Regions from separate parts of the Exiguobacterium sp. BMC-KP genome, predicted to be linked through region 2. Evidence: riboswitches for the same ligand, from Rfam matches in the RefSeq annotation. Region 2 holds a riboswitch; each other region holds the start of a gene.
The links. A riboswitch is a leader RNA that binds a small molecule or an ion and turns the genes downstream of it on or off. The one in region 2 is predicted to bind S-adenosylmethionine.
Positions count from the first base shown of each region.

Region 1 (6,009 bases), on a different contig from region 2:
GCACTTGAACTATTCAAGGTGAACGTTGGTTCATGGAGTTATCCGGAAGACGCTTTGACAAAAGTGGCGGGTGTTCCACTGTATGCAGGGTTCATGTACGCAAGCGTCGCAAGTTATGTTTGTCAGGCGTTCAGGCGATTTCATTTACGATTCACTGCATTTCCTCCCACGTGGCTTGCGATTAGTGTCGGGAGTCTCGTCTATTTAAACTTCTTCACCCATCACTGGATTTTCGATGCGAGGTGGCTATTGATGATTCTTGTCGTCCTCGTTTTCTATAGGTCATGGGTTCATTTTACGATCGAGCAGACGGTTTACCGGATGCCGCTTGTCCTGTCCTTTTTGCTGATCGCGTTTTTTATTTGGATCGCGGAGAATATCGTGACGTTCTTTAAAGGATGGGTCTATCCTCATCAAGAAGGAGGCTGGGCAGTCGTTGATCTTGGCAAATTGTCTTCTTGGTTTTTACTTGTCATCATCACCGTTCTGATCGTCATCGTCGCGAAATACAAGCATCAGGATCCGGCTGTGGAAATCAATCACCGCACCTAGATGAAAAAACAACCTGGTTATTTATTTGATCTACTTCTGCGTTTTTCCGTTGCTATAGTGTAAAAAAACGCAAAGGAAGTGTTGGGACATGATGCAACAGGTGATGGAACGTGCAACTGAATTGGTTCAAATGAAGTTAGCAGTCGTCGAACGATACGAAGACTGGCAACTTTGGCTCGACGAAGTGAACGGAATCGATGAGTGGGTCAAGATGTCAGCTTATTATGCACCACGCCACGTACAGGAAACAACGTTCGTCGACGAAGTGGTAGAGGTAATGCCAGAGCAAACTATCGAAGTGCCGTCACAAACATCTATCGAACCTGTACGAAAGCTGCGTTATGCTTACACGTTTCAGCGAGGGTTAAAAGGTGGCTCTTTACTAGAATGGTCCGGTAGTCATATTTCAGAACGAGACGTGCGTGACTGGAATCTCGAGCATGGCATGGAGGTCCGTGTCCGTGTCGAGCGTCAGGATGACCAGAAAACGGTGTGTCGCATCGAAGCTGTCGTCTCAACGGAACGGATGAAAGAGAACCCGGAACGTGTCGTGTTTGAACAAGCGATCGTCAAAGTACACGGCATTGTTGAAGAGACGGTTAACGGTCCGCTACAAGATGAAGCAGGAAAACCGTTCTACTATGTCGTACCGGTAGAGGACATGCGCTATTTTCGACTAGAAGCAGGACAACTCGTCGATCTCGTCATGTGGCGGGGACGAAAAGAGAGCTTGACGATTGTCTGGAAGCATCAGTTTACCTACGAAAAACCGGTTGTCAACGAACCATCAGATCGCCCGATAAAATTAGAACAACTAGTAGAGAAGGTAACTGTTACAGCGAAAAAATCGGACCGGTATGCACGAAAAATGAAACGGCAAACGGCTCCAAAACCTAAAAAAGCGCAGCGTCGCATTCGTGTTCAAAAAGAGCGAAAGATTGAACCAATCGTGACGACAGCTGTACCTGGACAATTGATGGATTTCGTCGATAAGACACCACTTGATTTCACGCGCTTCACAGGTATGCGCCTCGTCATCGTTGGAAACGAACAACAAACAGCTGTCTATCGTGAGTTCTTTGCGCCAACTGGAATTGAATTGATTCATCTCGCAGGAGACGCACAATCCGCGAAAAAGATTGCCTGTCTCGCCAAAAAGACGGATGCGATCGTCGTCGTGACGAGCCGTGTCTCTCATGCAGCGAGTGCGCATGTCATCGCACAGGCGAAAAAACATAGTATTCCGTTCGCGATGGAACGCCTCGATGGTCGTCGTTCATTATATACAGCGTGTGAGCGACAACTTGAGCGTGCTTGGCTCAAACAGCAAAAAGACGGGAAATTATTGAAAAAAGAGTGAAACATTAGAAGTTATTAGCCGTAGAGTAAGGTGAGAACTTATTTTTCAAGGAGGACCTTACTCATGTCATCTCAATTAAAAAAAGCGGCAAAGGCGTCGTTAAGCGGTCGTTGGGGATTCGCAGTCCTAACATTTATTCTGTTTAGTATTATTCAAGGTGTACCTGGGTTATTTGGATCAGATATGGATGAACCAGCTAATACCATGGATCTCGTCGTATCGTTGGTATCGATTTTATTGATTCCGGTTGGAGTCGGTTGGACTTGGATTGCGATGTCAATTGCTCGTGGAGAAGAAACGAAAGTAACGGATTTATTTGAACCATATGGCATGTTCTTCAAAGTGATTGGTCTAGCCATCGTACAATTCTTTTTTATCTTCCTATGGTTACTGCTATTAGTCGTACCGGGAATCATTAAATCATTTTCTTATATGCTAACGTTCTATATTTTGCGAGATGAACCATCAATTGGTATCTTAGAAGCCATTACACGCTCTCGGAAAATGATGGACGGGCATAAAATGGAAGCATTCATGCTCTTACTATCGTTTATTGGTTGGGCTCTTTTAGGAATCGTTACCTTAGGTCTAGCATTCCTGTGGATTACACCGTATTTCAGCGTCACCTTTGCAAAATTCTATGATCGTGTTCGTGGTGAACAAACGCCAGAGCCGACATCAGATTTCGTCGCACCATATTAATACCGGATCCCGACATCATGTCGGGATTTTTTTGTCTAAAACAATTCCGATGGGAAAAGACGGTTTAATGGTTGCTTTAGTTCAATGAATTCTGTACGATGAATGCAACACATCTTATCTAGAGAAGTCGAGGGACTGGCCCGAAGACACTTCAGCAACCCCGCCATGGCGGAAGGTGCTACTTCCAGGAAGGGATACCTTCTGAAGATAAGAGCGGACAGGACAAGATACCGTCGCTCTTTTCGAACTTCGAAAAGGGCGCTTTTTATTATAAGGGGGATGATGGAGTGGAGTATGGTTTTTGGTTACCGATTTTTGGGGGATGGTTACGGAATGTCGAAGATGAACAGATGCCGGCGACATTCGATTATGCAAAACAAGTCGCACAAACAGCTGAACGCATCGGTTTTTCGACGACATTGATCGCAGAATTGAACTTGAACGATATCAAAGGAATAAAGGAACCGAGTCTTGAGGCATGGACGACGGCAGCGGCAATCGCTGCAACAACAGAACGCCTTGAAATCATGACAGCGGTTCGTCCCGGGTTCCATAATCCGGCGACGACGGCGAAGATGGCAGCAAACATCGATCAGTTGAGTGGGGGACGTTTTACGCTGAATGTCGTCTCGGCCTGGTGGGCAGAGGAAGCGAAACAGTATAACGGTATCTTTACAGCGCACGATGAACGCTATGCGCGGACGGAAGAATTCGTCACGGTCATGAAAGGACTATGGGCAGACGCTTCGCCGTATAGTTTCTCAGGCAATCACTATACGATCGAGCAGGCAGAATTACACCCGAAGCCGGTTCAGCGTCCGGGGATTAAGCTCTACGCCGGTGGAGAGAGTGAAGCCGGAAAACGAACAATCGTCGAACACTGTGATGCGTATGTCATGCACGGGGGCACGGTCGAAGAAGTCGCTCACAAAATCAACGACATGAAAGTACGCCGGGAAGCGACGGGACAAGCTCCACTCGAAAGCTTTGGTCTTGCGGCTTACATCATTTGCCGGGATACGGAAGAAGAAGCGCTTCTAGAATGGCAACGGATTACGGATGTAAAAGAAGATAGCGCTGGTTATGCCGGTTATCAAGACTTCATTAGTAAATCGCAACTGGAACAACAGGTCGAGCGAAATGATTATTCCGTCTCAAACCGCGGTCTACGACCGAACTTGATCGGCACACCGGAACAGATTGCGGAACGTATTCTAGCGTTCGAAGCTGTCGGTGTCACGTTGCTCTTGTTACAATTCTCACCACAACTTGAAGAAATGGAACGCTTTGCTCGTGACGTAATGCCACTTGTCGAAGCGAAACGAAAGGTAGGTCAACAATCATGACAAAAATTCATATTCTCCACGAAAATCAAGAATGGACGGACCATCTCATCAAACGACTCGAAGAACTCGAGTTACCGTATGAACAGTGGCACTTGAATGAAGGAATCGTGCCACTCGATGAAGTACCACCAGAAGGTGTCTTTTACAGCCGAATGAGTGCCTCTTCGCATACACGTGGACATCGCTATGCACCGGAGTTGACGGAAGGAGTCCTCGCTTGGTTAGAAGAACATGACCGGACTGTCTTTAACGGAACGCGTGCACTCCGTCTTGAAGTCAGCAAAGTCAATCAGTATACAGCACTACGCAAAGCAGGCATTCGTGTACCGAAGACGACAGCTGCCGTTGGACGTGATCAAATCGTCCAAGCAGCAAAAGAGATTGGTGTTTCGTCATTCATCACGAAGCATAACCGTGCCGGCAAAGGACTCGGTGTCCAGTTGTTCCACTCGATTGAAGCACTTGAAGCTTATCTCGACGGTCCGACATTCGACGAACCGGTCGATGGCATCACGTTGATTCAAGAGTACATCCAAGCACCAGAACCGTACATCACACGTTGTGAATTCGTGGGTGGAAAATTCGTTTATGCGGTTCAAGTGGATACGTCAGAAGGGTTTGAGCTCTGCCCAGCGGATGCGTGTGTAATTGACGATTTATTCTGCCCAGTTGGGGAAGAAGCGCCGCAAACACCGATGAAGTTCCAAATCGTTGAAGGTTTCAATGATCCAATCATTGAAAAGTACGAAGCGTTCCTCCAAGCGAACCAAATCGCGGTCGCCGGCATTGAGTTCATCAAGGATGCGTCAGGTACGATCTATACGTACGACGTCAATACGAATACGAACTATAACTCGGACGCTGAAGCAGCGGCAGGACGTTACGGTATGCTCGAACTAGCGAAGTTCCTTGGAGCAGCACTTGAAACAAGCACAGTAAAATAAGAATTGGCTCCCGCCCTGTCACCGGACGTTACAAGACCGGATGACGGGGTATTTCTATATAAAAGGGGGCAGGTGTATGATTACGTGGAAAGAAGAACGACAGCTCGATATTCCAATTGAAGAAGCATGGCACTTGTTTGATCATACGCGGCTACAACGTTTGATTCCAAATGTCGTCCAACATGAGGTGATTGAACGAAAACCGGGTGTCGTCGGTTCGACGTATCGTCAAACGTATATGCAGGGTAATCGACTTGAAACCTATATTGTGACCGATTTAGCCTATACGAATGAACCTGACTTCAAACAAAATACGATTGGATTCACGTTAGCACGGATTTTCAAGATCGAGATGACCTTTACACTCAAACCACTCGGACCTGATCAATGTCTGTTGATTTATACGGGAAAAAATGAAGGAGCGAACTTTGTCGGGAAAAGTCTGTTGTCACTCGGTGGCGAACGAGAGAACGAGAAAATCGTTCACGGGTTGTTGCAACGTGTCGAAGAAGAAGCGGCGAAACAAAAGAAGAACAATGCATGAAAAAACGGATTCCCGTGCTTGGGAATCCGTTTTAGCATCTTATCGATTCGTATACGATTTGTGACCACTTGGTAAACCAGAGAGGTAACCGACACCACCTGTTTTTTGAATACCGATGCCGTCTTTCATCGCTTGTTCAAGCGCCTTTGGATCGACGGCAGTGATTTGTTTTCCTGTCAATGCCTCACCTGGGTGCTGGTAGTTGCTTAAAAGATAGCTATATCCACCAACATGATCAAGTGAACGAAGACCAGTTGCTTCCGCTCCGACTGGAACTGACAGGATACGTGATAACTTTTTCGTTTTCAGGTTATACGCCCAGACGAAATTGTTCGTGTGAAGGGCACTGTCTTCTCCGATGAAGAGCGTATCGGATGTCGCAGAGTATGCGAGGTTATCCGGATTGGCAACAAGATCAGGGTTCGCTGTGTTACCGTAAGCATCTGGCTTCGCTAAATCTTCGCCAATGACGAGTGCTTGCATATTCGTTGGTACATAACGGCTGTCGATGCCTTTTGCACGTCCGAGATTGATTTCGAATGTCGCACCCGATTCACGTTT
Region 1 covers NZ_LGIW01000012.1:94,943-100,951, forward strand. The annotation lists gene ADM98_RS02025 (DUF817 domain-containing protein) at 1-552, shown strand, start outside; gene ADM98_RS02030 (DUF2325 domain-containing protein) at 641-1,912, shown strand; gene ADM98_RS02035 (DUF975 family protein) at 1,976-2,614, shown strand; SAM riboswitch class I at 2,726-2,828, shown strand; gene ADM98_RS02040 (LLM class flavin-dependent oxidoreductase) at 2,902-3,960, shown strand; gene ADM98_RS02045 (ATP-grasp domain-containing protein) at 3,957-4,904, shown strand; gene ADM98_RS02050 (hypothetical protein) at 4,981-5,448, shown strand; gene ADM98_RS02055 (PhoX family protein) at 5,488-6,009, opposite strand, start outside.
Region 1: linked by a shared signal. The riboswitch ahead of ADM98_RS02040 (LLM class flavin-dependent oxidoreductase) and the one ahead of metK (methionine adenosyltransferase) in region 2 are both predicted to bind S-adenosylmethionine.

Region 2 (6,009 bases):
TGGTTTCAGGGCTATTTTTATGCGAAACCGATGCTGATGAAGGGAAAAGCCGTCCCACCACAACTACCGGTTTTGTTAAAAATGTTGAAATGGCTTGATACGGATGAAAAGTACGATGAGGTTGTTGATGAGATTGAAGCTAATCCATATATTAGTATTCAAGTGCTTCAACTAATTAACTCTCCAGGAATGGGCTTACGTAATACTGTCAGTTCCGTTCGTCAAGCTATCTCACTACTCGGCTTCTCGCAACTCAAAAGTTGGATTTCGTTGATTGTTTTACGGGAGATGAAGCTTGCCAGTCCCTATGAATGGTCAAATGAGTTATTACGATCCTCTTTACACTGTGCGAAGCTCTGTGAACTATTTGCAAGGGAAACACGAACGCTAAAGCCAGAGAGTGCTTACATGATTGGTTTGTTGTCACACATCGATGCGTTATTGTCTGTTGATATCGACGACATCATCGATCAATTGCCAATTGAAGATTCTCTGAAAATCGTTTTACAAGGGAAAGACCATCCATTTCGAGATTGTTTAGTGCTCGCGATTAGTGCGGATCGTGGTGATTTTGATCAATTCGAACTGCTTAGTCAGCGTTTACATGTATCGCTTCCACGAGCCTATGCGCTATTGACGGAAAGTCAGGAGTGGCTCATGCAAAGAGAAAAACATATTCAAGAAGAATCGGATTCAATCATATAACTAAAAAAAGAACCTGAAGGCTCTTTTCTAAACATAATACAACGTGTGATCATTCTCTTGATTGAGTAGGATTACACGTTTTTGTTCGTCTCGTAGCGTCTGATAGGAAGAATTTCTGAGGATCAAGAAATGACTAAAAAATCTGAGCCCGATATTTTCGGACTCAGATTTACTAACAAAATGATTCAGGATCTAACTTTTTGGTATAACTCAGAAATCTCGATTTTATAGACGTGGACCAGCTGACTTAATCGCATCCGTCGCACTTTCGAAACGAAGGAAGTTATGTTGGAATTTTTCAGCAAGCGAACGTGCTTGTGTGTTGTACTCGTCGGAGTTTGACCAGACGCGTACAGGGTTGAGTAATTCACTTGGAACACCTGGAACTTCAAGAGGCATATGAAGTCCGAAGATTGGGTGTTCTTCAGTCGGAATCGTTGCAAGCGTGCCATTGACAGCAGCATTGACCATCGTGCGTGTATACGATAGTTTCATTCGACTGCCTGTTCCATAAGCACCACCTGTCCAGCCAGTGTTGACGAGATAGACGGTAACACCGTGACGATCAATCAATTCCCCAAGCATCGTTGCATATTTTTCAGGCATGAGTGGAAGGAACGGTGAACCGAAGCACGTCGAGAATGTTGCTTCTGGCTCCGTGACACCACGTTCTGTCCCAGCGAGTTTTGATGTATAACCTGAGAGGAAGTGATACATCGCTTGTTCTTTCGTCAATTTACTGATCGGAGGCAAGACACCGTACGCATCAGCCGTCAAGAAGACGATTGTCTTTGGATGACCAGCGCGTGATGGAACAGCGATGTTATCGATCGCCGTGATCGGATAAGCGGCACGTGTATTTTCCGTCAACGATGTGTCATCGTAATCAGGATGACGGGCTTCATCGAGCACGACGTTTTCAAGGACTGTTCCGAAGCGGATCGCGTCAAAGATTTGTGGTTCTTTTTCACGCGACAGGTTAACCGTCTTCGCATAACACCCACCTTCGATGTTGAAGACGCCATCGTGTGACCAACCATGCTCATCGTCACCAATCAATTGGCGGCTATCATCAGCGGAAAGGGTGGTCTTACCAGTACCGGATAGACCGAAGAACAAAGCGACGTCTCCTTCGTGTCCAACGTTTGCCGAACAGTGCATCGAAAGAACGTTCTCTTGTGGTAAGAGGTAGTTCATGACGGAAAAGATTGATTTTTTGATTTCGCCGGCATACTCCGTTCCACCGATCAAGACGATCCGGTGTTCGAACGACATCGCGATGAACGTCTCAGAGTTCGTTCCATCAACGGCAGGATCTGCCTTGAAATGTGGTGCGTAGACGACCGTAAAAGGTTCGAAGGCAGCCACTTCAGGATATTCGCGTAAAAAGAGTTGTTTGGCAAAGAGGTTATGCCAAGCGTATTGTGTGAGCACACGAACCGGAAGGGTGAAGTGCGTATCTGCACCAGCAGCAGCTTCTGTGTAGTAGAGCTGATCGGCTTCGTTCATGTAACGAAGAACCTTTTGTAACAATTGTTCAAATTTGTCTCCATCCATTGGTTGGTTAACATGACCCCAATCAATGTGAGACTCGCAGGAAGAATCACGGACGATGAACTTATCTTTTGGTGAACGACCTGTAAATTTCCCCGTTTCTACAGATAATGCGCCGTTCTCAGCAAGGACACCTTCTTCGTTTCGAATCGCATGTTCGACAAGTTCAGCAACAGATAGTTGTTTGAACACATGCTCTTTCTTGAGTAGTTCTTCGATATTCAGGACCGTCATCGGCATCCTGACCCCACCTTTCCCCTACGTTGGTTTTGGCTCACTGCATTTAGTATGACACATTCATTATATATGACATACTAAAGAGAGAGCAATCATTTTCTGATGCTGATTTCTATTTATCTGGAAACGCTTTCAGCATTAACAGTTTAACATCTCTTACAAAAAGTTTCGACTAGAATTTGAAACCTTGCTTGACAGAGTAGGTACAACTTTATATCATGTAATTCGTAACGGATACTCTTATTCTGAGCAGGTGGAGGGAACAAGGCCCGAAGAAACCCGGCAACCGTCCTACATTAATTCATATATTAATGAGGGAAAAGGTGCTCTCCTGAAGCGAAGTAAACACTTCGAACGATAAGAGGGTAAAGGAAGAACGCACAACCTTTCCCTGACCATTTTTTGGACTTGGAAAGGTTTTTTTCATTTTACCGTCCCACTCAACTAGGGGAAATGAGTACACCGTCAAATTCTTTTTTGGGAGGGTCATACATGACAAACCTTAATCGCCGACTATTCACGTCGGAGTCAGTCACTGAAGGTCATCCAGATAAAATCTGTGACCAAATTTCGGATTCAATTCTCGATGCAATCCTCGCAGCGGATCCAAACGCACGTGTTGCAGCAGAAACTTCTGTTACAACAGGTCTCGTTCTCGTTGCAGGTGAGATCACGACATCCACTTACGTCGACATTCCAAAAGTCGTTCGTGAAACGATTCGTGAAATCGGCTACACACGCGCGAAATATGGTTTCGACGCAGATACGTGTGCTGTATTGACATCAATCGATGAGCAATCAGCAGACATCGCTCTTGGTGTCGACCAAGCGCTTGAAGCACGTGAAGGTAGCATGTCTGATGCAGAAATCGATGCAATCGGTGCAGGAGACCAAGGTCTCATGTTCGGTTATGCAACGAAAGAAACACCCGAACTCATGCCACTTCCAATCTCACTTTCGCACCGTCTCGCACGCCGTTTGGCAGAAGTGCGTAAAAACGGTCAACTCGACTACCTTCGTCCGGACGGAAAAACACAAGTCACGGTCGAATACAACGAGAACAACGAGCCGGTTCGTGTCGATACGATCGTCATCTCGACACAACACGCGGAAGAAGTCACGCTTGAGCAAATCCAAGCTGACTTGAAAGAACACGTCATCACACCAGTCATCCCGGCTGAATACATCGACGCAGCAACGAAATTCTTCATCAACCCAACTGGTCGTTTCGTCATCGGCGGACCACAAGGAGATGCTGGATTAACGGGTCGTAAGATCATCGTTGATACGTATGGTGGATACGCACGCCACGGCGGTGGAGCATTCTCTGGTAAAGATCCAACAAAAGTCGACCGTTCAGCTGCATACGCAGCACGTTACGTCGCGAAGAACCTCGTTGCTGCAGGTCTTGCAGACAAAGCAGAAGTTCAACTCGCATACGCAATCGGTGTCGCACACCCAGTATCAATCGCGGTTGATACATTCGGCACAGGAAAACTTCCTGAAGCACAACTCGTCGAATTGATTGCTGAAAACTTCGATCTTCGTCCGGCTGGAATCATCAACATGCTTGATCTCCGTCGTCCGATCTATCGTCAAACAGCTGCATACGGTCACTTCGGTCGTACAGATGTTGAGCTTCCATGGGAGCAAACAGATAAAGCGGCAGTTCTTGAAGAACAAGCAAAACGCTTCGCATAAGCAATACGTCCGGAAATCCTTAAAGGGTTTCCGGACTTTTTTGTTTCCACGGAACTTTGCAGGAGACGAATGTTTTTTCTAGAAGAGGGTAAAAGTACATGAGTCAATCCGTACGAATAAAAAGGGGGGTTCCGATTATGGAAATACGCGAAGCAATTCCAGCTGATGCAGGACGTATTCATGATATCGCCATCACATCTTGGTTGGATACGTATGAAGAAATCTATTCTGAACGCTCGAAAGCTCATTTCGTGCAGGAAGCGTATCCGCAAGAGGAGGTTGTTCGTGCGATCCGGACGGCGGAAGAAGCACGGGGAGAGTATTTTTATGTCGGAATCATCGATGAGGAAGTCGTCGGATTCATTCATGCTGTTGATGTCGAGGGAACATGGGAAATCATTCGTCTATACGTTTTGCCAAAATATCAGCAAAACGGGATCGGAAGACGTCTGATTCGTGAACTCGAACGACAAGGAGCTGTCCCACTCGAAGTTTACGTGGAGGCACGTAATTATAAAGCACGTCAGTTCTTGACCTCATTCGGTTTTGAGGAATTGAGCGAGATGACAGAAGAAGTGTTTGGTCAAGCAGAGTCTGTCATTCGACTTCGCCATATTGCGTCGTGAAATCCGTCTTGGGACGGTTTCGTGTGCGTCTGAAATAAGGTATCGTGAAAAGGAAGTATGAATTGAAGAGGTGAGTTTGTGGTTGAACAACCAACAGGAATCATCGTATTAATCTATCCATTGCAATTACGTGCTCGTCCGAGTGAAGCCTTGATTCGTGTGCTCGAACGAGAGTATGAAGTGTTACTCGTCGACGCACCACGTCGCATCTCGTTTGAAGAGCATGGTCAACTATTGAAAGAAGCATTACGCGAAGCCGGGAAACGAAAGCTACCGATTCATATCGTTGCTTGTAGCATGGGCGCACTCGTCGTCAATCGTCTTCTACAAGAATATGAATTACCGGTCGCAAGCCTTGCATTCATTTCACCGTTGTTTGATTGGCATCCATCAAAACAACTTGGGGGTGTCAAACAAGTTTTCGCGAGTGCATTTGATCGTTTCCGTCCTGATGCGCCACTCGGTACATTGCCGTTTGGTCAAAGTACGGAAGATACCGTTCGGATTGGTGAGTTGACGTATGCACAATATCGAGAAATCGAAGAGGAAATCGTCGTACATGATGAGGAGCGAAAAAAATTACCTCGTGTCAACTTAGCATGTTTTTATGCACCGGACGATCAGTTCGCAGACGTCAAGTTGACGCTCGAAGTATGTCGGAAAATGGGTGGCGATCAGATTTACTTACAGCGCCTACATGGTTTTCCGCATTTCAGCTTCGAACGATTGAATACACGATTTGCAGAAAAATTGTTGCTGTTCTTTAAATTAGTCGAAGAGTGAAAAAAGTGATGGTTTCCATAGTGGAAGCCATCACTTTTTTCATTTCTACTGTCAGCGCATTTTTTTCTCAATCGCGATGATGAACGGTGGATGATTCTGTTGATTCAAGAAGCGGTACTGAAGGACAGCGTAATCTTGCTGATCAAGAGCCGTCACGTAATCAAGCACAGCGTCGCGCTCTCGTTTTCCTTCAAGGTGACCATGATAGACGACGAGGACGACAAGACCACCAGGAGCAAGGACCGGGAGGAGAGCATCGAGCGCTTCAAGCGTCTCTTCACCTGTCGTCGTGATCGACTTATCGCTTCCGGGAAGATATCCGAGATTGAAGACACCAGCACGAACCGGACGTTGTTCGTCTGATAAACGGGCACCGACATGGATGTGACTCTCGTGATAAAGA
Region 2 covers NZ_LGIW01000015.1:1,658,149-1,664,157, reverse strand. The annotation lists gene ADM98_RS14395 (EAL and HDOD domain-containing protein) at 1-705, shown strand, start outside; gene pckA (phosphoenolpyruvate carboxykinase (ATP)) at 931-2,499, opposite strand; SAM riboswitch class I at 2,734-2,860, shown strand; gene metK (methionine adenosyltransferase) at 2,989-4,197, shown strand; gene ADM98_RS14380 (GNAT family N-acetyltransferase) at 4,335-4,823, shown strand; gene ADM98_RS14375 (serine aminopeptidase domain-containing protein) at 4,902-5,606, shown strand; gene ADM98_RS14370 (class I SAM-dependent methyltransferase) at 5,658-6,009, opposite strand, start outside.

Region 3 (6,009 bases), 440 kb from region 2:
ACTGATCATTCTCTTGATTGATGAGCGACCTGAGGAAGTGACAGATATCGAGCGTTCGGTTCCGGGAGCGGATGTTGTCAGCTCGACGTTTGACGAAACACCAGACAACCACGTTCGGATTTCAGAACTCGTGCTTGAGCGGGCAATGCGACTCGTCGAACATAAGAAAGATGTCGTCATCTTGATGGATTCAATCACGCGTCTGACACGTGCCTATAACTTAACGGTGCCGCAAAGCGGACGAACGCTCTCAGGCGGGATTGACCCAGCTGCATTCCATAAACCAAAACGGTTCTTTGGTGCGGCGCGAAACATCGAGCATGGTGGTAGTTTGACGATTCTTGCAACAGCACTTGTCGAGACAGGATCCCGTATGGATGATGTCATCTATGAGGAATTCAAAGGGACGGGGAACATGGAACTTCATCTCGATCGTAAGTTGTCGGAACGCAGAATCTTCCCAGCGATCGATATCCGGAAATCGGGTACACGTAAGGAAGAACTGTTGCTTCCAAAAGAGCAGCTTGATGCGCTCTGGACGATTCGCCGGACGATGAACGAGTCGAACGAGTTTGTCGATACGTTCCTGCGTAAGATTCGTGATACGAAAAATAATGAAGAATTTTTCGTCGAACTTGAGAAAGAACAGAAGAAAGCGGTCCGACGCGCACCAGCAAAACCGCGTACCGTCAAGAAGGAAATACCGACCGAAAAATAACTATTGCGACGCATAAAAAAATCGTTTAGTATAGGAAGGTAACTTACTCTGGCTCAGCAAATGAACCAGGGCGGAAGGAGAGAAATCAACCATGAAACAAGGAATTCACCCTAACTACAACAAAGTAGTATTTATGGATTCAACGACTGAGTACAAATTCTTAAGCGGTTCTACTCGTTCTTCGAACGAAACAATCACTTGGGAAGATGGTAACGAGTACCCACTCATCCGTGTGGATGTGTCTTCAGACTCGCACCCATTCTACACAGGTCGTCAAAAGTTCAACGCGGCAGATGGTCGTGTCGATCGCTTCAACAAAAAATACGGCCGCAAGTAATGACTTGTCGGTTCTTAAAAAACAGCCTGCCTCCATTACGGAAGCAGGCTGTTTTTGTATAGACTGAATTGTGAACGGTAAGCGAGATATGTCTTCAAGACAAATGAGAAGGCGATTCCACCAGCGATCCCAATTAGATACGGCATAACTTCAGGATGTGCCAAGATATAATCCACGACTTTATGGAACGAGAGATGACGACCGACGAAATAACCGGCACCTAAGAAGACGCTGATCCAGATTAAAGCACCTGTATACGCGTAACTCGCAAACACGCGAAACGGCATTTTCGAGACACCTGCAAAAAAGGCAGAAAGCTGACGGAGACCAGGTATGTAGTAACCGATGATCAAAACGGATTTTCCGTAACGTCGAAATCCAGCTTCAGCGGAAAGGATATGTTTTTCTGAGATACGCATTTTCGGTCCGACGCGGTGCAGTAGTGGCATACCGAGTTTTAAACCGAGTAAATAACTAATCGTCATACCGATACAACTTCCTGCGTAAGCGGCAAGAATCGTACCGAACAGCGGTAGATTACCTTGATGCATCCAAAATCCGGACAAAACGAGTAGGGTCTCATCGGGAACCGGTAATCCCACGATACCACCTGCGAGAAGAACGGAGAGACCAAGGGCACCATATTGGTGCAGGATGTCATGTAAGAGATGATGAATCGGGGACACCTTCTTTCGTGAGAATCTTCTTCTTCAGTGTACAGGAAATAGGGGACCGTTGGAATGAAAGGACAAAAATTCTAGGGAAAGAAAAAATGAATTTTGATTTCCGGAAGTCAACCCTTTTTCTCAATACCGTTTCGAGCTATACTCGTTAAAGTGACTATTTTTAGAGGACGGTGTCGGACGATGATGCATGTAATAAATCAGTACGGCTGGATCGAAGTAATTTGTGGCAGTATGTTTTCCGGGAAATCGGAAGAGTTGATTCGTCGTGTCAGACGGGCGCAGTACGGCAAACTGCCTGTTCAAGTATTCAAGCCGGCGATCGACGACCGATACCACGAAGAACATGTCGTCTCTCACGTTGGTAATTCCGTCGTAGCGATTCCGATGGCGACGAGTCGTGATCTCTACGCAGCAGTAGCAGAAGAGACACAGATCGTCGGTATCGATGAAGTTCAATTCTTTGATGATGAAATCGTACAAGTCATCGAAGCACTCGCACAAGACGGAAAACGCGTCATTTGTGCAGGGCTTGATCAAGACTTCCGGGCAGAGCCATTCGGCAAGATGCCTGAATTACTGGCACGTGCAGAATTCGTGACGAAGCTACAGGCAATCTGTCTCTCCTGTGGGGATCCGGCTTCTCGGACACAACGTTTGATTGACGGAAAACCAGCGAACTATGATGACCCGATCATCCTAGTCGGTGCTTCAGAGTCGTATGAGCCACGGTGTCGCCATTGCCATGAGGTACCTGGAAAGCCGAAGCCACTTCAATCTGTGCAACACCAAGAAAATTAAAAAAAGACGGACCGTTTGCGGTCGTCCTTTGATTTAGCAGCTGTTCAATTCCATCCGGAAACGAATAGCTGCTTTTTAATTTATCCTGTTTCTTGCGAAAACTGACACGATTGTTCGATAAAGCGAATCGTCTCACGGACGATTACATCTTGGTCATGATCAAGTGTCGCGACGTGGTATGAATTGAGTAGACAGTAGCTTCGTTTATCATTCGTTCCGATATGACGGTGCAAGTAATCTGAACTCGACGGTGGAACGACGTGATCGGTTGCGGAATAAAGAATCAACGTCGGAAGGAGAATCGATCCCAAGCGTCCTTTCGTCTCATCCATCAAGCGGACGAGTTCGAACGCGCAACGACTTGGAACGAGATCGTAGATGATTTCAAAGGCGGACCGCTTGATATCCGGTGCCCCTTCCGGTAAGTACTGAGGACCGTCATCAAACGAGAGTGCTTCATACGACGGAACGGAAAGTGCGGCGTTGATCGTAATGATGCCGGCAAACGGAATCCCGTCAGCAGCGAGCGATAACGCGAGCGTCGCCCCCATCGATTGACCGATGACAAAAACTTGGTCGCATGTTTCTTGTAAACGTGAATAACCGTCTTGCAGGCTTTGTTTCCAACATCGTGCAGTCGATTGTTCGAACTCGCGGACGTTCGTTCCGTGACCACGCAAACGCGGCGCATAGACGGTAAAACCTTCAGCAGCAAATGCCTCACCGACGTCCCGAACACTTTGAGGAGTCGCGTTAAAACCATGACAGAGCAGGATTCCGATCGATCCACCTTGAAGATAAAATGCTTCAGCACCAGTCAATACAGGATAGTTCATCATTACTATTTTTCCTCCATTCATGAAAAAAACTCGTCGACGTCACTGCTTGGACGCCCACGAGTTTTTCACCGTATCATCCAAAGCCGCGCTTTGCTGGTCGGAGCACCTTACAGATTGCAGGTTGCCGTGAAGTCATAGAGCCAGGTCTCTCGTTCACTCTTGATAAATATCATATTGGAATTGTCGGATTAATCATTGAAACGATGGTAGCACGTTCGAAAATGACTTGTCAAATCGTTCTTGACGAATCATGATTCGTTCTTTAAGCTAATCCATAACTTGTCAATCAATCGATATGCGCCAAATGGATTATTTTTGAAAAGTTGGTTGACTTTTAAAGGTTCGACCCGTAATGTAAAAATTAGTTTTACGACATAAGCAACAACGCAACAACACACATACGAATTTCATACCGCAATACTTATCCAGAGAGGTGGAGGGACTGGCCCTGCGAAACCTCGGCAACAGACTCATTATGAGCACTGTGCCAATTCCATCAGACAAATGTCTGAGAGATGAGTGGAGTGGATTCTGCCACTGTGCGGATCCAGGTCTCTTCTTGTTTCTCAAGAAGGGACCTTTTTTTGTTGAATGAAGGGGGAAAACGGAATGATTGCATTTCATCAAGTCAAAAAAATGTACGTCACGAAGGATCAGACGATCGCAGCGCTCGACGGTGTCGACCTGACGATCGAGAAAGGCGAAATCTTCGGTGTCATCGGCTTTAGCGGTGCCGGGAAAAGTTCATTGCTCCGCTGCGTCAACCTCTTAGAACGACCGACGTCAGGAACCGTGACGGTCGACGGGGAAGATTTGACACAACTATCACCGAAGAAACTACGTCAAGCAAAACAGCGGATCGGGATGATCTTTCAACACTTCAATCTATTGAATGCGAACACGGTCTTTACGAATGTCGCGAAGCCACTCGTTCTCGCAGGCATCAAAAAAGATGAGATTCGCCGCCGGGTGACGGAGTTACTCGAATTCGTCGATCTCGCGGACAAGGCGGATCATTATCCGGATCAATTATCCGGCGGACAAAAGCAACGTGTCGGTATCGCTCGGGCACTAGCGACGCAACCATCCGTCCTTTTATGTGACGAAGCGACGTCAGCGCTCGATCCCCAGACGACACATCATATTCTGCAATTATTGAAACGAATCAATGCCGAATACGGGATCACGATTCTTTTGATCACCCATGAGATGGGCGTCATTCGGGAGATTTGCGACCGCGTCGCCGTCATCGAAGCCGGGAAGCTGATCGAGTCAGGAACAGTCTTTGATGTCTTTTCAAACCCGCAGACTGAGACAGCGAAAAACTTCGTCCGGTCCGTCATGCATGACGAGATTCCAGCATCGATTCGCCAGTTGATCGAATCACGGAATGCGAATCCAATCTATAAGATTCATTTCCTCGGTCATCACACAGGGCAGCCGCTCTTGTCACAAGTTGCGAAACGTTTTGATGTTGATGTCAACATTTTGCACGGTAGCATCACGGAGTTGCAGGAGACGCCGTTCGGCACTTTGCTCGTTGAATTAATTGGTGAAGCGACTGAAGTGAAACGAGCCTTACAGTACATTGATCAAGCACAAGTGACGGTCGAGGAGGTGCTAGCTGATGCTAGTTAATTACAGTGATATCTGGACAGCATTTTTGCAAACGATGACGATGGTATCCGTCTCACTCTTATTCTCGACCTTGATCGGCTTACCGCTTGGCATCTTGCTCGTCGTCACACGAAAAGGCGCATTACTTGAGAACGTCCCGCTATTCACGTTCTTCAATAGCATCGTTAATATCTTCCGCTCGATTCCGTTCATCATCTTACTCGTCGCGATCATCCCATTGACACGGTTGATCGTTCAGACGTCGATCGGAACCGAAGCCGCCATCGTCCCACTCGTCTTTTACGCCGCACCGTACATGGCACGGCTGATCGAAAGTTCCTTGCTTGAAGTCGATAAAGGTGTCCTTGAGGCAGCAGAAGCAATGGGCGCGACGCCATTCCAAACGATTTTCCGCTTCCTTTTACCGGAAGCACTCGGTTCACTCGTTCTTAACTTAACGATCGCGACGGTTGGGTTGATCGGGGCGTCAGCGATGGCAGGCGCGATCGGTGGCGGTGGACTGGGCGATTTAGCAATCACGTATGGTTATCAACGATTCGACACGAAAGTCATGATCATCACGGTCGGGATTCTCGTCATCTTAGTTCAAGGCTTACAGACGACAGGTAACATCGTCGCACGAAAAATTAGAAGACATTAATCAAGGGAGCGATTCAGCCATGAAAAAAGCAGTAGCGATTGGAGCAACACTAACGACGATTTTATTTGCCGGGTGCTCAGCATCGGGAGAAGACGAAAAGACGATCAAACTCGGGGTCAGCGGTTCGGATACTCAAGTTTGGGACTACGTCGCGAAAAAAGCAGAGAAGGAGGGCATCAAAATCGAGCTCGTCAAGTTCTCTGATTATGTCCAGCCAAACATGGCACTGGCTGAGGGCGAGATCGACGCCAATGCTTTCCAGACGATTTCTTACTTCAACGCATTCAAGAAGGAACATAAGTTGAAGCTGTCACCGATCGCAACGACTGTCATTGCACCGATGGGCATTTACT
Region 3 covers NZ_LGIW01000015.1:2,098,234-2,104,242, reverse strand. The annotation lists gene rho (transcription termination factor Rho) at 1-718, shown strand, start outside; gene ADM98_RS16485 (type B 50S ribosomal protein L31) at 810-1,055, shown strand; gene ADM98_RS16480 (DedA family protein) at 1,091-1,741, opposite strand; gene ADM98_RS16475 (thymidine kinase) at 1,925-2,539, shown strand; gene ADM98_RS16470 (alpha/beta hydrolase) at 2,620-3,375, opposite strand; SAM riboswitch class I at 3,446-3,547, opposite strand; SAM riboswitch class I at 3,797-3,900, shown strand; gene ADM98_RS16465 (methionine ABC transporter ATP-binding protein) at 3,988-5,016, shown strand; gene ADM98_RS16460 (methionine ABC transporter permease) at 5,006-5,656, shown strand; gene ADM98_RS16455 (MetQ/NlpA family ABC transporter substrate-binding protein) at 5,676-6,009, shown strand, end outside.
Region 3: linked by a shared signal. The riboswitch ahead of ADM98_RS16465 (methionine ABC transporter ATP-binding protein) and the one ahead of metK (methionine adenosyltransferase) in region 2 are both predicted to bind S-adenosylmethionine.

Region 4 (6,009 bases), on a different contig from region 2:
TTTTTTTATGACCAATGACTAATCTCCTATTTTTTTGATTTTTATCAATTTTTAAACAAGCACATGCTACACTATTTATAATGACAATTTTTAAGAATTGGAGTGAACCTCTTGATGAAAAAATGGACTGCTCATGTTGCTGGCCTTGCCGCAACGTTGATGTTGAGCTCGGTTTTACCTGCACCCGCTCTCGCGGAATCACCTTCTGCTCAAGAGACAGCAGAAACGCAAACGGTCACAGAGACAACTGGAACAGCTTATTTGCAAGAGGACACAGCGCTATTACAAGCTGCCGACTCTACAGCAATCATTCAACAGTTACCAGCAGGCACTACGGTTGAAACATTGGGAACAGATGGTGACTTTACACGCATCAGCTGGCAAAACGGAACAGCATACATCGTTACCTCTGCTTTGGCAAAAGAAGCACCTGTCTTTCAAAAACAAGAGACTCTCGTTTCGAGCAGTCTACTCTCTCTTGTCGCTTCTCCTTTAGACGCTACAATCGTTGCGACAGTTCCTGCCTATCAACGGGTGGATACATACGGCATATTCGAGCAGTTTACTCGCCTAAAATGGAATGACCGCTATGTTTATGTCCCGACGAATCAATTGGAAGCACTCCCAAAAGCGACCGGCACATCCTATGCAAAACGCGCAACAACTCTTTTTACGGAACCAAGTACTACAAGTAAAAATACACCTATCACTCTAAATCAAGCCTTCAAGACATACGGCTCAACAGGTAACTTTACACGCGTCGAGACAACAACTGGTTATGCTTTTATTCTAACTGCTGACTTAATAGACGTAATTCATCCTGAAAGTGGACTGCGTTACGTTCAGCAACAGACAACAGCCTATTCGACAGCAACGACAAAAGGAAGAGTTGTGCAATCACTTTCTATCAACACCCCTCTTCAAACCTATGGAACAGAAGGTATGTTTACTCGAATTAAAATAAAAGACGATTATGCCTACGTGTTAACAGCACATCTCGGAACGTTAAAATATTATTCACAAACCGCTCGTCTCTATGTTCAACGTCCGACACCGATCTATAGTGCACCGAATGCTTCCGGCTCCATCATCGATCAACAAAAAACAAATACCTTATTAACAATCTATGGTAAAAGTGGCGTCTACAGTCGAATTATTTTCCGCGGAGTCCATGCCTACGTTAAAACAGCTGATCTCGGTAGTGGAAAAGTCTATGCATCAACGGGGACACGATACGCGAAACGCAACTTGTCCGTCTATACTTCTGCTTCGACGAAGAGCAAAATTATGTATTCTGTTAAACGGGCTGATAAACTAACGATTTACGGAACGAGTGGCAGTTATACGCGACTAAAAAAAGGCTCGATCTACGGTTACGTCAAGACGAGTGATCTTGTCACGAAAAAACCAGATCTGTATGACATCACCGGTCAACGTTACGTGACAGAGGACGACGTCGTCATTCGGTCACAGGCAAAACTATCGGGTAAAAAAATCGGTACGTTGAAAAAAGGAAACTCGATCACTATCTATGGAAAAAGCGGTTATTTTACACGTGTCAAATATAACAATATCTTTGGTTTCGTCGATTCGAGTCGGATCGGACTAAATAAACCAAAAGCAAAAGCGAAAAAAGGGACGACGTTTTATGTGCATTTGGACCAGACTCCCCTCTTCTCCGCTGACGTCGCTTACAGTCGTCCCGCTGCCTATTTAAAAAAAGGAACAAAGCTGATTGGTCTGAAATCAATTGATGATGATTTTTGGCAGATCCGTTTAGCAAGTGGGCAAACCGGCTATGTCCTCAACCCTTATATCAGTACGAGTAAACCCGATATGCGTTTGACACAAAAAGCAATCAACCGAACGAAAATCTATACCATCAAACAGACGACTTCCTTCTTCGCAAGTCCGACAAGTCCAAAAGGCAGCGGTCTCGTTGAACAAGGCAAACGCGTTTATCCGCGTCACCGAGTCGGAAACTTCTACGTCATCCAGTCGGGCTGGACACCTGTTTATCTTCCGGTATCCGCTGTAACGATCACGTCCGATAAACGGGTCGTCAAAAAGAATAATACGCGTGGCGAAAAATTAATCCAAGCAGCCGTCCAACATATCGGTACACCTTATACATGGGGATCGCAAAATGCCGTGAACGGTGGCTTCGATTGTTCCGGTTTGATTCACTACGCGACAAATAAGGCTGGAAAATACGGTGGTCGGACGAACGTTCGTGGCTACTGGTACGGTGCGTTCTTTACAAACCAACGGACGAGCATCTCAAGCGGTAAACGCTCAGATATCGTCTTCTTCCAAAATACGTATACGAAAGGCCCATCGCATATCGGGATCATGCTCGATAGTGAACATTTCATCCACGCCGGCGGTTCACAGCTACAAATCAACTCGATTTATGAACCACGTTGGCAGGAGCACTTCCTCGGCTTTAAATCAATGTGAGACAAAAAAAGACGAATCCGTCGATTTCGGCGGGTTCGTCTCTTCTTATCGCAACACGTCAGAATGTCATCTCGACGTATTTCGTTACTTGTCGGTCCATCAAGTATAACTCGATTTGTTCGCGGTATGCTTTATAGTGGTCGGATGCGATATGTGCTTCGAGCGCCTCTTCGTCACGATACACTTCATACAACATGAATTGATGCTCATCCTCGATCGATTGATGCAAGGAATAGCGCAAGCATCCTTCTTCTTTTTGTGAGGCATGATAAACCGTTTGTAAAATCGGGAATACTTGATCCGCGAGTCCTGCTTTGATTGTAAGTACAGCGTTAACGACGATTTCTCCCATGTTTCATTATCCCCTTTCGTGATTACCTGTATCTGTACCCATTTTCACGAAAAGACACACGTCAAAGGAGCTTGAAGATGCAAACACAACTTTTTGAAGCACTTGAACAATTCGAACCAACGATGATCGCGTTACGCCGTGATTTCCACCGCCATCCGGAACTATCCTTCCAAGAAGTCCGCACACCAGAACGGATTGCTGCTTTTTACGCGGAACGTGGCATTCCTCATCAAACAGCCGTTGGAGGTCGCGGAGTCGTCGCGACGATCGAAGGCAAACAACCTGGTCCAACGATTGCTGTCCGCGCCGATTTTGATGCCTTACCACTCCAAGAAGAGACAACGCTTGCTTTCCGGTCGATCCATCCTGGTGTCATGCATGCTTGTGGACATGATGGTCATACGGCGATGGTGATGGCCCTTGCTGCTACACTCTATCCGTTACGCGATCAATTGCAAGGAACAATTCGAATCATTCACCAGCATGGGGAAGAGGTCTTTCCCGGTGGTGCGATTCAAATGATTGAAGGTGGCGTCCTCGAAGGGGTCGATGCAATTTTTGCGACACATCTTGAAAATGATTTACCTGTTGGCACGATTGGTTTTCGGGAAGGACATACGCTATGCGCCATCGACGAATTCGAAATCATCGTCCACGGTCAAGGTGGACATGCTCAAGCACCACATAAAACAAAAGATGCGCTTGTCGCCGGTGCACAGCTTGTCTGTAACTTACAACACCTCGTCAGCCGACGGGTCGATCCGTTTGAGCCTGCCGTTCTCGCAATCGGTTCTTTCCATGCAGGAACGGCACCAAACATCGTTACGGGTGAGGCACGCATCGTTGGGGAAATCCGAACGTTTAACGAGACACTGCGGCATCAGCTCCGACAAGAAGTCGATCTTGTCGCTAAAACGACTTGTGCTGGCATCGGTGCTTCGTATTCGATTGACTTCACGACGGGTTACCCCGCGCTCTGGAATCATCCGGATGAGACAAAACTCGTTCAGGAAGCTGCTGCTTTCTTGCCGAAAGCATCTGTTCGAGCACTCACACCGATGATGGCGGCGGACGACTTCGCACATTATCTAACGCATGTCCCGGGAAGTTACTTCTTTACCGGCTCCGGATATACGGATGGTCGCGTCAATTATCCACAACATCATCCGCAGTACGAAATCAACGAACAGGCGCTGCTGGTTGGTGCGAAAACACTCGGAGCGACCGTTTTACGTGCCTTAAAACCTAAGGATTGACTTTATTTCTTATGGAATGGTATCATCACAACAATGATAACGAATGACATCAACTTCATATACCCTTATCAAGAGTGGACCGAGAGATCTGGATCGATGACGTCCCAGCAACCTGCGCATAGCAAGGTGCTACGACCAGCAAAGCGAAAGCTTTGGTTGATAAAAAGCGGCGACTCCTTTTGCAACCAAGCGAAGGAGTCGTTTTCGTTTTTCTCGCTGTCAGACATACAATGGGAATTTCCCACGGAGAGGAAGAGACGGATGGAAAAAGCAACATTTGCAGGTGGATGTTTTTGGTGCATGGTGACACCATTTGAAGAATTACCAGGAATCGAGGGAATCGTATCAGGTTACATGGGCGGTCACGTCGATCATCCGACATACGAGCAAGTAAAAACAGGAACGACAGGACATCTCGAAGTCGTCCAAATCACGTTTGATCCAAGCCTATTCCCGTATGAGCGTTTACTTGAACTCTACTGGCCACAAACGGATCCGACGGATGCAGAAGGTCAATTCCAAGATCGCGGCACGCAGTACGCACCAGCAATCTTCTATCATACGGATGCGCAGCATGAAGCAGCAATCGCTTCTCGTGACGCTCTTGCCGCAAGCAATCGTTTTAAACAACCGATTGTAACGCGGATCGATGCCGCTTCTGAATTTTATCCAGCGGAAGAGTACCACCAAGACTTCCATAAGAAAAATCCAGAACACTACAAAAAAGATCGTGCCGCCTCTGGTCGTGATGCCTTCATCGAACAGGAATGGAAAGATACGACGACGGTTTAATCTAGCCTTGAACCATATAAAACAGCTGAACTGACTTCAAACATTTCGCTTATTCTCACATCTACTTTTGCAAGAGGTGAATGAGAATGAACGAGTATGTCAATGGAGTCAGTTTTTGTATGGAAACTAACAGCTCTTTCCTTTGTCGTTACCCTCACATAAATTTGTAATCGTTTACAAAAAGAAGTTTTTGATTTACGGTTAACAAAAGTTAACCGGTTAAAAAGGAGATGATTGGATGGAACAAAAAGCGATTCACATATTAGAGAACTATGAACAGTTGAAGGTAATCAGTGATCCGTTACGAACAAAAATCCTCATGTTTCTCGTCGAACAACCGCATACGGTGCATCAGTTGGCCCACTTGCTGACGTTATCGCGCGCAAAGGTCCTCTATCACGTGCGGGAACTTGAAAAGCATGACTTGATTCGCCTCGTTCGGACAGAAGAACAAGGTGGAAATCTACTGAAATACTATCAAGCGATTGCTCGAGGATACATTCCTGCTGATCATCTTCTGAACTTCGTCGAGACGAAAGAAGCGACCCGACAATCGTATCTTGAGGTACTAGACCGAGCAAAGACACGCGTCCTCACCGCTCCGACAACTGCTTTTTCTCCTGTGTCTTCAAACGTCGAAGACTGGATGAGCTTATCGCTCCAAAAAGAACTGACGATGTCTGAATCCGACTTTCAACGCTTTGCTACAAAGTATCGTGCTTTATTAGAAGAGTTCACACAATCCCCATCTGACGAAAAAGATCGAAAACACTTTTACATCATGACGACTGCTTTTTCGATTGAGGAACGATTGTTTGATCGCGACGACGTCTAATCTGGAGGTATATGATGCTACATGTTGAAATGAATACGGAACGATCCCTATTTAAAAATCGCGCCTTTTTGTTTTTATGGGGATCCGGCATGTGCTCCGCCCTTTCCCTCTCAACCTATCTGTTTGTTGAACAATGGTATGTCATCCATACGTTAAACCAGGCATCCTTTCTCGGACTCGTCCTAATGGCTACCTTGTTACCTCGTATTTTTTTAATGTTGTTCGGTGGCGTTTTATCTGATCGCTATAAACGTTCGACGATCATGCGCATCTCAAGTAGTCTGCGGATCAGTTTTATTCTTTGTCTTCTCATG
Region 4 covers NZ_LGIW01000014.1:265,575-271,583, reverse strand. The annotation lists gene ADM98_RS05295 (C40 family peptidase) at 115-2,460, shown strand; gene ADM98_RS05290 (putative quinol monooxygenase) at 2,519-2,812, opposite strand; gene ADM98_RS05285 (M20 metallopeptidase family protein) at 2,890-4,068, shown strand; SAM riboswitch class I at 4,131-4,234, shown strand; gene msrA (peptide-methionine (S)-S-oxide reductase MsrA) at 4,330-4,860, shown strand; gene ADM98_RS05275 (winged helix-turn-helix domain-containing protein) at 5,099-5,695, shown strand; gene ADM98_RS05270 (MFS transporter) at 5,707-6,009, shown strand, end outside.
Region 4: linked by a shared signal. The riboswitch ahead of msrA (peptide-methionine (S)-S-oxide reductase MsrA) and the one ahead of metK (methionine adenosyltransferase) in region 2 are both predicted to bind S-adenosylmethionine.